One region of the Shewanella sp. SP2S2-4 genome, then DNA from elsewhere that is predicted to be linked to it. Evidence: riboswitches for the same ligand, from Rfam matches in the RefSeq annotation. Region 1 holds a riboswitch; the other holds the start of a gene.

Region 1 (5,367 bases):
GATGGTAACTTCCCGCGTTGGACGGTTAATGTGCAAATTATGCCTGAGGCAGATGCCAATACTTACCATATCAATCCATTTGATTTAACTAAGGTTTGGCCGCATAGCGACTATCCATTACTTGAGATTGGTGTATTAGAACTGAATCGTCTGCCACAAAACTATTTTGCCGAAGTTGAGCAAGTGGCATTGGCACCGAGCAATTTGGTCCCAGGCGTCGGGGCTTCACCCGACAAGATGTTACAAGCGCGTTTATTTGCCTATGCCGATGCCCAGCGTTACCGCATTGGTGCTAACTACAACCAGTTACCGGTGAACTGCCCACATGCGGCTAAGGCAAATCACCATCAACGTGCGGGCGCTATGGCGGGCACACAATGCCCTTACCATGGTAGCCAAACGGGTGGCGACGCTTCGGCAAACTATGGCCCGAACAGCACTGCTGATGCCTTGGTTGAGCCAGTAAACTTTAGCGAACCACCACTGCGTTTAGAAGGTGAAGCGGCGCGTTACAGTCGTTATAACCAAGACGATTATACCCAAGCGGGTAATCTGTATCGCATCTTCTCTGAAGCGGAGAAAGCGCGCTTAGTGGCAACGATTTCAGGTTCATTAAGTCAAGCGAGTGTAGATGTGCAGCAACGTATGGTGGCGCATTTCGAACAAGCCGATGCGGATTACGGTCAACGGATTAAAACGGCATTAGGCCTATAAACTGCGTTTCTAAGTCGACACTGTTTATCTCAATACAACCGCTGTAAGTAGAAAGGCCAGTGATGTTTATCACTGGCCTTTGTGTTGCCTTAATTTAATATGATCAATGATCTAGAACAGTAGTGTTGCTACGCCTAACAGTGCGAACAATACGGCGCAGCCGCGGTGTATCCACAACATAGGCAATTTTTCGGCGCTGAAATGGCCTGCGATCACCACTGGTACGTTGGCAAGCAGCATGCCTAAGGTTGTGCCTGCAACCACCATAGTTAATGAATCGTATTTTGCGGCTAACACTACCGTTGCGATTTGCGTTTTATCCCCCATCTCGGCGATGAAAAACAGGATAAAGGTGGCGAGGAAGGGGCCCATTTTATAGAAACGGCTCTCTTCAGCATCGACTTTATCTGGGATTAACACCCAAAGGGCTATCGCGAAGAAGGACGCAGCCACTAAATAGCGGGCAAGATCTGGGCTGACCCAGTTAATCGCCCATTGGCCAATCCAAGCGGCGGCAAAATGGTTGAATAAGGTCGACAACAAAATGCCTAAAATAATGGCGGTTTTATTTTTAAATCTTGCGGCAAGAATTAGTGCAAGTAATTGAGTTTTATCACCAATTTCGGCAATAGCAACCGTAAAGGTTGAGGCAAGTAGGGCTTCCAAGTGTGATCCTTTAGGGGTGGTTAAGACATAAGCACAATAAACCGTCCACCCCTAGGTGCAGTCATTGTGCTCAGGTCTTGCTGGGCAAATCGATGATTTGCTGTGAACACCATGGCGTGTGGCCAAGTATGTTGATGTTCACCCTAGATGACGATGGTTCGACATCCAGTTAGCTACTCCCCCGAAGCGAGGTGGGCATTATACCTAAGTGAATTTCGGTTTCAAGCACGAGTTTATTACAGTAGGCATGAATGAATGTTTGACGGGTGTCAGAATAATACCGCGCGACATTCTGTAATTATATGAATATAAATGGGTTAATTTTTTGACAGCGTTGTCTTTTGTTGCTAATTTAGCCAAGTCATTTCTACTTGATTACATACTATTAACTCGTAGTGATTCGATGACACCTACCGTATTTGGCAAACTAATTGAAAAGTTAGGACGCAAAGCTTCCGGTCTAAGGTTGTAAATGGATTTTTTAGTGAACTAAGATAGCGGAGTTGCCGCAGAATTCGATTTCTGTGAAAGATAAACGACTGCTGTTTAATGCTGTTGTTTGCCCAAATACCACTTTTATACCTAAGCCCAAGCCAATACTGGCGAAGATGGGTGCAAATGGAGTGCATTAAAGTGGCAAATCCTACTGTTTTTTCCCCTGTTTCTAAATTGAGTTTATTGGCCGCCGCAGTGATGGCGGCAAATACATTTGTGAGTATTTCTGCACAGGCACATGGTTATGTTGTGGCGCCAGAGTCACGTTCCTATGCCTGTAAAACCGGCAACAATGCCAACTGTGGTGCGGTGCAATGGGAACCGCAAAGCGTTGAAGGACCATCAGGTTTTCCTGAGTCAGGTCCTGCGGATGGCAAACTGGCGAGTGCGGGTAATGGTGCTTTCTCGCCTTTAGATGAACAGAGTTCCAGCCGTTGGTCAAAGACAGATATTAAAGCGGGCTGGAATAAGTTCAGCTGGCAGTTCACTGCCAATCATGTCACCCGCAATTGGCGTTATTATTTAACTCGCCAAGATTGGAATCAAAACCAAGCTTTAAGCCGTGCGAGCTTTGACTTAGCGCCATTCTGCGTGGTCGATGGTGGCATGGTGCAGCCGCCTAAGTTAGTGACCCATGACTGCTATGTGCCAGAAGGTCGCAGCGGTTATCAAGTGATTCTAGCCGTGTGGGAAGTGGGCGATACCACCAACAGTTTCTACAATGCTATCGATGTGAACTTAGATTCGGGTCCCGTCGTACCGGGTGAATGGCTCGATGTGGGCGACATCAATCCGTCACTCGATCTCAAGGCGGGCGATAAAGTGATGACCCGAGTGTTCGATGCCAATGGTGAGCAACCGGCTAAGCAAACAGTCATTACCATTAGCGATGCGACTCAAGGTGATAAACAAAATTGGCCTTTCCTATTAGCGAGCGCGATTAATGCCCAGCAGTCTCAGTTAAAAGCGGGACAAAAAAATGCATCAGGTGTGATTGAGCCTGTGTATGGCAAAAACGACATTTTTACTGCGACGACTTCAGGTATTGAGCGTGTCGAAGTGGGATTTGATCTGGCGCCCGCACCGGGCAACAGCTTAGAAGTCACTTCACTTGCCGACGATTATCAAATTATCGACGGCGCGGCGCAGGTTCGTTTTGACGTCACTAGCAATGCTGAAATGTTAGTGTCTGCGTATTTGTTTAGTCACGATGGCACGGCAGCCGGTTTTGTCAGTCAAACCGTTAACAATACCAGCGCGAGCTTAGTGTTAGACGTGGTTGCGCCTAAAGCTGGGCATTATCACTTGCAGGTTAAAGCTGAGCCTAAACAAGGTGATGTTATTCAGCAGAACTTTGATCTCTTCTTAAAGGATCAAGCACCAACGCCGGAAGCGGATTTTGTCTTCCCTGAAGGGGTGAAAGGTTACGTTGCAGGCACTACAGTGTTACAGCCTAAAAATGGCAAAGTGTATCAATGTAAGCCATTCCCCTATAGCGGCTATTGCATGCAGTGGTCGGTTTCTGCCACAGGATTTGAGCCAGGTGTTGGCGCTTCTTGGACTATGGCGTGGACTGAACTGTAAATTAACATCTTGAGTTAATTGATTCTCAACATGAGGTGATTGGGCTTAAACACAGCGAATATGTTTAAGCCCATATTCAGCGCGCTTGCGACTGTCAAAATATACGTTTTACCTCGATTCCCCCACAATGCTGAACCCCACGTATTTCCAACAAAGGTAGCGATTTTGTTAGCTTGTATGTTTTCGTTTATCACAGCGCTATTAAGTTGTTACCGTACAGTGCGCGACTTATCTTTGTTCACAACTGGCTTGCCCACTGGGTTTGGCTCTGTTAATGTCCCAAACTATCTATTTTACCTATGTTGTTATTAGGATTATCACAATTGAAAGTCATGCCACTTTTATGCAACCGATTTAGTTAGCCTCAATGGCTACTGGGTTGAAATATTCAAAAGCTATTGGGGCCAATTGATCTGCAGGAATGAGATCCGATTGGATGCTTTTTGAAGCTGCTTTAAGTGATGTGTTGCTTATTTCGATTTAAGACGCAAGGCTTTATCGGTTCAAATCTTACTCAAATAAAATAATAATTAATCATTGAACAGGACTATTGTGTGAATTCAAAAATGTTAGGCTCGATCGCCATCGTTGCCGGGACGGCCATTGGCGCAGGTATGTTAGCCTTACCTTTAGCTACCGCGGCTTTAGGTATTATTCCGGCGTTAGTGTTACTCGTCGTTATTTGGGGCGTATCTGCCTATACCTCATTACTGATGCTCGAAATTAACTTACGCACTGGCGTAGGTGATAACGTGCATGCCATTACGGGTAAATTACTGGGTAAAAAAGGTCAAATAATTCAAGGCGCTTCTTTCTTAAGTTTATTATTTGCTTTGACTGCGGCTTATCTCACCGGTGGGTCATCGCTATTAGTGCTTAAAGCGAAGAACATGTTCGATATCGTGCTCGATAATCAAGTCGCCGTATTGTTGTTTACCTTAGTGCTCGGCGGATTTGCGGCGCTAGGAGTGGCTTGGGTCGATAAAGTGTCCCGCTTCCTGTTTTCGTTAATGATTTTACTGCTGGTGGTTGTGGTGTTATTTCTCCTGCCTGAAGTCAGTATTGCCAGCATGGCAACGGGCGCGATTGCCGAGTCGATGACCAGCAGTTGGATGGCGGCGATTCCCGTAGTGTTTACATCTTTTGGTTTCCACGTTTGTATTGCCACTTTAGTGCGTTATCTGGATGGCGATGCAGTTTCACTGCGCAAGGTATTGTTAATCGGTTCGACGATTCCACTGGCTTGTTATGTGCTTTGGCTATTGGTGACCTTAGGCACAGTAGGCGGCTATGAAGTCAGTGGTTTTGAAGGTTCATTACCGTCACTGGTGACGGCATTACAGGATATTGCCCATACGCCTTGGATCAGCAAATGTATTTCGTTATTCGCCGATTTAGCCCTAGTGACCTCATTCCTAGGGGTGACCTTAAGCCTGTATGACTTTGTCGCCGAATTAACCCGCGCTAAAGAGACGTTTGCCGGCCGTATGCAGACCTGGTTGTTAACCTTTATGCCGCCAGTATTATGTGCTCTGTATCTGCCAGAAGGCTTTGTGGCGGTACTGGGATTCGCGGCCGTGCCATTGGTGGTGATGATCATCTTCTTGCCAATCGTGATGGCATTGCGTCAACGCCAAACACAACCAGGCGGTTATCAAGTGTCGGGTGGTTCTATAGGCTTAGTGATGGCAGGTTTGTTAGGCGCTGTGATTGTGGGCGCGCAGCTATTTGTTGCAATCTAACGGCTTGGTATTTAGCTCGCAGCTAACGTCAGTATTGTAGCGAACGCCGCGGGGTAGCGCTGATGAAATGTATTTGCTTTGTAAGCGAATTTTTCTGAGTCTGTTATAAAGTGTATCCCATGTGATAAAGTCAGGCCCCGGCCTGACTTTTTGCTTTTTAGGTTTT
Region 2 (5,367 bases), on a different contig from region 1:
ACCGAGTTCAGTGTTCGTCCAACCGCCATTGAAGTCGTAACTCATCAAGAAGATGTAATCCATGTACTGCTGAGCGGCCTGATAATCGACCTTTGCCATTTTTTGAGCATCGATACCAATTGCGGAAGTCAGTTCATAGGTACGACCCGTCTCAGCACTTAACTCGTCGAGCATGGCGCGCAGTTCACGCATCAGGGTCACATAGGTTTCACCGTCATTGGCATTACCTAAGTTTGGATTCGCACCGCCACCACCTGGATATTCCCAATCAATGTCGACACCATCAAAGAACTTCCACGTTTGCAGGAATTCCTTCACCGATGCGACAAAGGTATCGCGCTTAGTTTTATCGCCAAAGTAGAAAAAGGGATCAGATAACGTCCAGCCACCGACCGAAGGCAAAATCTTTAGATCGGGGTGGGCTTGCTTGAGCGCCATCAATTGACCGAAGTTGCCTTTGTAGGGATCAGAGTAGTCACTCACCCCCGCCTGTGGCATTTGGACCGCCGCCCAAGGATCGTGGATAGCAACTTTAAAATCTTCACGGCCACTACAGGCACGTTGCAACGCTTGGAAACTGCCGTCGATTTCTTTCAAGCTATCGTTAATGCCATCACCACCGCAAATAGGGGTAAAGCCATATAAAATATGAGTTAAGTTCTGTGCTGGGATCTTATCGACTGGGAACTTACGGCCATACACCCCCCATTCTACAAAGTAACTGCCGACCACTTTGCCCGACTTGTTAACATATGGACGATTGTTTTCTTTAAGCGGAGCATTGAGTGGCACTAAATGGCTGCCATCGGTATCGGCCACGAGGATTTCTTTGGCATCGCTCGCCGTACAACCATCGCTGTTACACAGTTGCACTTGCATCTGATAACGGCCGCCTTTGTTCACCTTAAAGTTAGCGGTGCCCGAAGCGCCTGAGGCGCCTTCCCAAGCGACATTACCGTTGAGCAGCACTTGGGCTTTATTGCCCACATCACCACTCCAAAGGTTCCAGCTGACGGACACGTCGGCAGCATCTTTAATGGTCACCAACTGATTGTAAGCCGTAGCGGCTTGATTAACTTCGATAATAGCGAACTTGGTTTCGCCCCAACCTATAGTCGGTTTGCCGGGCGCTACGGCAAATGCACTGACACTCACGGTAGATGCCAGCGCCGATGCCACCAGCAAGGCTGATGTTGAAATTTGAGTCTTGAACATGAGATATCCCTATTGAATTTTTTATATGAATCAATAAGGCAAACAAAGCGTAGACAGGAAACAACACTCTCTTAAGACCATGCAACACGACAGACAATTGCACGAAGAAAAAACCTGTGGTATCCCCGCTATCATAGGTACAGACGAACCCTTAGACCGGAGGCTTTGCGTCCCAGTTTTTCAACTGGTTTGCCTTTTACACGCGATGACAACGTTGTCATTGCGATAATCAGCATAGACGTAAGCGCAATAAAAATGCAACAAAATATTATCAACTAAGGTATTGGTCTGATAAAAAAGCAATTAAATGCAGTTCAGCTATTCCTAATATTTACTTTGATAATTAATGATTTGCTGACTATTTTAGCCATAAAAAAACAGGACACGATAAGCCAAAGGCATCACCTGTCCTGTTATCAATTTCACTATTTATGCTGCTAATACTGCTTAAACCACTAGCACTGAGCCACTGTAATCTAATAGCTCAAAACCATTAGCTAACAGCATCTATGCTCCTTGTGCGCGAGGATAATCCCTTGCGAGCATCACAGATAAACCTCGGCACACTAAGGTTTCCATATCATCGACGCGGTTGATTTTCATCTCAGCTAAGGGCGCGCTCAATGCCATTTGCTTTAAGCTTTCGAGGCAGCCTTTGTAGTAAGGAGCACTGTTCATCATGTTACCCGCGAGCCAAATCCGATTGGGATTAAACAAATTAACGGTCCACGCCAGCCCCATACCAAGGTAACTGCCCGCACGGTATAAATCATCCTGAGTGGTGATGTTACGGCTGCGTACAGAATCGCCACTGGCGAGTTGTTCTAAACTAAATTCGCCTGATTCTGTCATCACGCGGCAATGGCCCAACTCCCCTGCCACCCCTGTCGCTCCAGTAAAAGCTTGCCCATTAAACGCAATCGACATCCCTATCCCAGTGCCGCACATGACCAACAACTCACAGGCATATTTGGCATCGCACGTGGCTTGCATACCCGCATCCATATCGTTGCAAATAAACTTAAGCTCGCCTTGAGTTTTCACTGTGTCAAAACTCAAACCATTGAGTCCGGGTAACGATTTACAGGCAACCAAACGATTATTTTGTACGAGTCCTGGTACGCCAATCGCTAATTGGTAATGCTGTAAATCGTAATCGCGTTCAAGTGCAGCGATTTGATTATTTAACTCTTCAATTTTAAAACCTTCGCCTGTGGGGATTTTATATTGTTCTGTATGTCCCGCGAGCTGAAGTTCGAACAGGGCTGTCGTACCGCCCACATCTATTGTTAGTATTTGCATCGCTTACTCCACTGATACATGTGCCCCACTCTGACCCCGAGCGGAGATGGCAAATGTTAGCATAGGGTCCAAATGTTAGCGATTGAATAAAACTTAAGTCGCTAATTTGTAAGGAACAAGTCTACAAAAAATATGACTGACATTTTGTTTTACTCAGGTTTTATGCTAAGAATCACACAAATAAATTAAGGGTAAAACACTTAGCTTGCTCATCACAGTCAGCACAAATTCACGATTGTATACAAAATCCTTTATTCGCTCCCCTTGCATCTCGCGCGTTAGGCTTGCGATAATCCGAGCTGGTTAGAACTCAAATCAACATAGACCTACTTATCCTTAGGCAAGCTTTGCCTACCGACTCGCACAGCGTGCCAGTCTCACTTGGAGCCCATATGTCACATTCAATTGCCAGCCGCCTCGGTGCCATTCGCAGCGAATTATCTTCCGCCAATCTCGATGCTTTTATCATTCCCCGCGCCGACGAGTATCTGGGCGAATATGTGCCAGAACACAACGAACGTTTGTACTGGGCAACCCACTTTACCGGTTCGGCAGGCATGGCTATCGTATTGAAAGATAAAGCCGCAATATTTACCGACGGCCGTTATACGGTGCAAGTTCGTCTGCAAGTAGATGCTGCACTTTTCAGCTACGAAAGCCTGACAGACACGCCACAAATTGAATGGTTATGTGACACGCTACCAGCGGGGTCACGCATTGGCTTCGATGCACGCTTGCATACTTTAGCTTGGTTTGAAAATGCCAAAGCGACCTTAAACAAAGCCCAAATCGAATTAGTGGCAGTTGAGCAAAACCCTATCGATTTATATTGGCAGGATCGCCCCGCACCATCGAGTGCGCCAATCACGTTATTCAGTAACAAGAGTGCCGGTAAAACCAGTCTGCAAAAACGTAATGAAATTGGCGCCTTAGTGAAAAAAGCCGGTGCTGATGTCGCGTTGATCGCCGCCTTAGATTCTTTCTGCTGGTTGTTAAATATTCGCGGTAACGATGTGCCGCGTCTGCCCGTTGTGCTCGGCAGTGCCCTACTCCACGCTAATGGCGATATGCAGCTGTTTACCGATTTAAGCAAACTCCCTGAGGGCATTGAGGAGCATGTCGGTGCAGGCGTTAGCTTTAAAAGTGAAGCGTCCCTCGCCGATACGCTGGCGAGTTTATCAGGCGTTAAACTGCTTGCCGATCCAAACTCAGCTAACGCTTGGACACAAAACCTCGCCCGTGAAGCGGGGGCTAAATTGATTGCTGGCATTGATCCGGTTTCTTTGCCTAAAGCGCAGAAAAATCCCTCAGAACTTGCCGGAATGCGCGCTTGTCACATTCGTGATGGCGTTGCTGTGAGCCGCTTCCTTGCATGGTTAGATGCCGAAGTCGCCGCCAAGCGTATGCACGATGAAGCCACACTTGCCGATAAGTTAGAAAGCTTCCGCCTGCAAGATGAGCGCTATCGCGAGCCAAGTTTCGACACCATTTCTGCAGCGGGCCCCAATGCCGCCATGTGCCATTACAATCACAACAATGGCACACCAGCGATGATGACGATGGATAGCATCTACTTAGTGGATTCTGGCGCGCAATATATCGATGGCACCACAGATGTGACCCGTACTATTGCGATTGGCAAAGTCACTGATGAGCATAAAAAAATGGTCACGCTAGTGCTAAAAGGCCATATCGCGCTGGACCAAGCTCGCTTCCCTAAAGGCACTTCAGGCCAGCAACTCGATGCATTCGCCCGCCAATATTTATGGCAACATGGTTTTGATTACGACCACGGCACAGGCCATGGTGTGGGTCACTTTTTAAGTGTGCACGAGGGTCCACAGCGCATAGGTAAAAATGTCAACGGTATCGCACTGATGCCCGGCATGGTGCTTTCCAACGAGCCGGGTTACTACCGCGCTGAGAGTTTTGGCATTCGCTTAGAAAACTTAGTCGTAGTGCAACACTGTGAAGCACTGAAAGGCGCTGAGCGTGAGATGTATGAGTTCGATGCATTGACTATGATCCCTATGGATGCCCGCCTTATCGATAAGAGCCTGCTAACGCAAGGGGAAATCGACTGGTTCAATGCTTACCATCAGCAAGTGTTCCATACACTTTCGCCGCTGATGTCCGGGGATGAACTCGCGTGGTTAACGCAAGTGACTAAAGCGATTTAGAGCGATTTAGCACTCCTGCGGGTAAGTAGCGATTTAAGTCGTCATTTAAATCATCTTCTACATCCGTTATATGCTACAAAATAAAACGCCCAAGGCTATGAGCCTTGGGCGTTTTTTTTAGCGCTGATGCTGTACTTTCAAACCTAGTCCTATTTCAATAGCACGATTTAGTACATGATTTCAAAACACGTTTTCAATTTCAAAACACGATTGTAAACATGAGTCGCTAAACCATAGTGGGCTGCGCCATAGGCTGATAAGCATCATCCAGCGATGCCTTAGATAACACTTCAAACTCTTGATGAATTGCCATAAAACAATCGACTAATTCAGGGTCGAAATGCTTACCTTTGCCTTCAATCATTAAATCGATGGCTTCTTGGTGACTAAAGGGTCGCTTATAACATCGCGGCGAAGTCAGCGCATCATAGACATCCACCAAGGCAACGATGCGCGCCGAAAGCGGAATTTCCTCACCTTTCAACCCTAGGGGGTAACCACTACCATCCCACTTTTCATGGTGACCCGAAGCAATATCTTGACCCATCTGAATAAAAGTACATTGGGGCGCATATTCCAACAAACTGCGTAACACTTGGCCACCAATCACAGGGTGAGCTTTGATCTGCTCAAACTCCTGCGGGGTTAATTTACCCGGTTTGAGCAGAAT

What was found. Region 1 has a riboswitch for cyclic di-GMP ahead of gbpA (N-acetylglucosamine-binding protein GbpA). Riboswitches for the same ligand answer to the same signal wherever they lie in the genome.
Region 2: linked by a shared signal. The riboswitch ahead of Q4Q54_RS03615 (glycosyl hydrolase family 18 protein) and the one ahead of gbpA (N-acetylglucosamine-binding protein GbpA) in region 1 are both predicted to bind cyclic di-GMP.

The regions. Positions count from the first base shown of each region.
Region 1 covers NZ_JAUOER010000001.1:118,998-124,364, reverse strand. The annotation lists gene katB (catalase KatB) at 1-714, shown strand, start outside; gene Q4Q54_RS00600 (TMEM165/GDT1 family protein) at 826-1,380, opposite strand; cyclic di-GMP riboswitch class I at 1,792-1,891, shown strand; gene gbpA (N-acetylglucosamine-binding protein GbpA) at 2,014-3,459, shown strand; gene Q4Q54_RS00590 (aromatic amino acid transport family protein) at 4,026-5,201, shown strand.
Region 2 covers NZ_JAUOER010000002.1:391,064-396,430, forward strand. The annotation lists gene Q4Q54_RS03615 (glycosyl hydrolase family 18 protein) at 1-1,215, opposite strand, end outside; cyclic di-GMP riboswitch class I at 1,331-1,419, opposite strand; gene Q4Q54_RS03620 (ROK family protein) at 1,723-2,517, opposite strand; gene Q4Q54_RS03625 (aminopeptidase P family protein) at 2,910-4,697, shown strand; gene Q4Q54_RS03630 (HD domain-containing phosphohydrolase) at 4,924-5,367, opposite strand, start outside.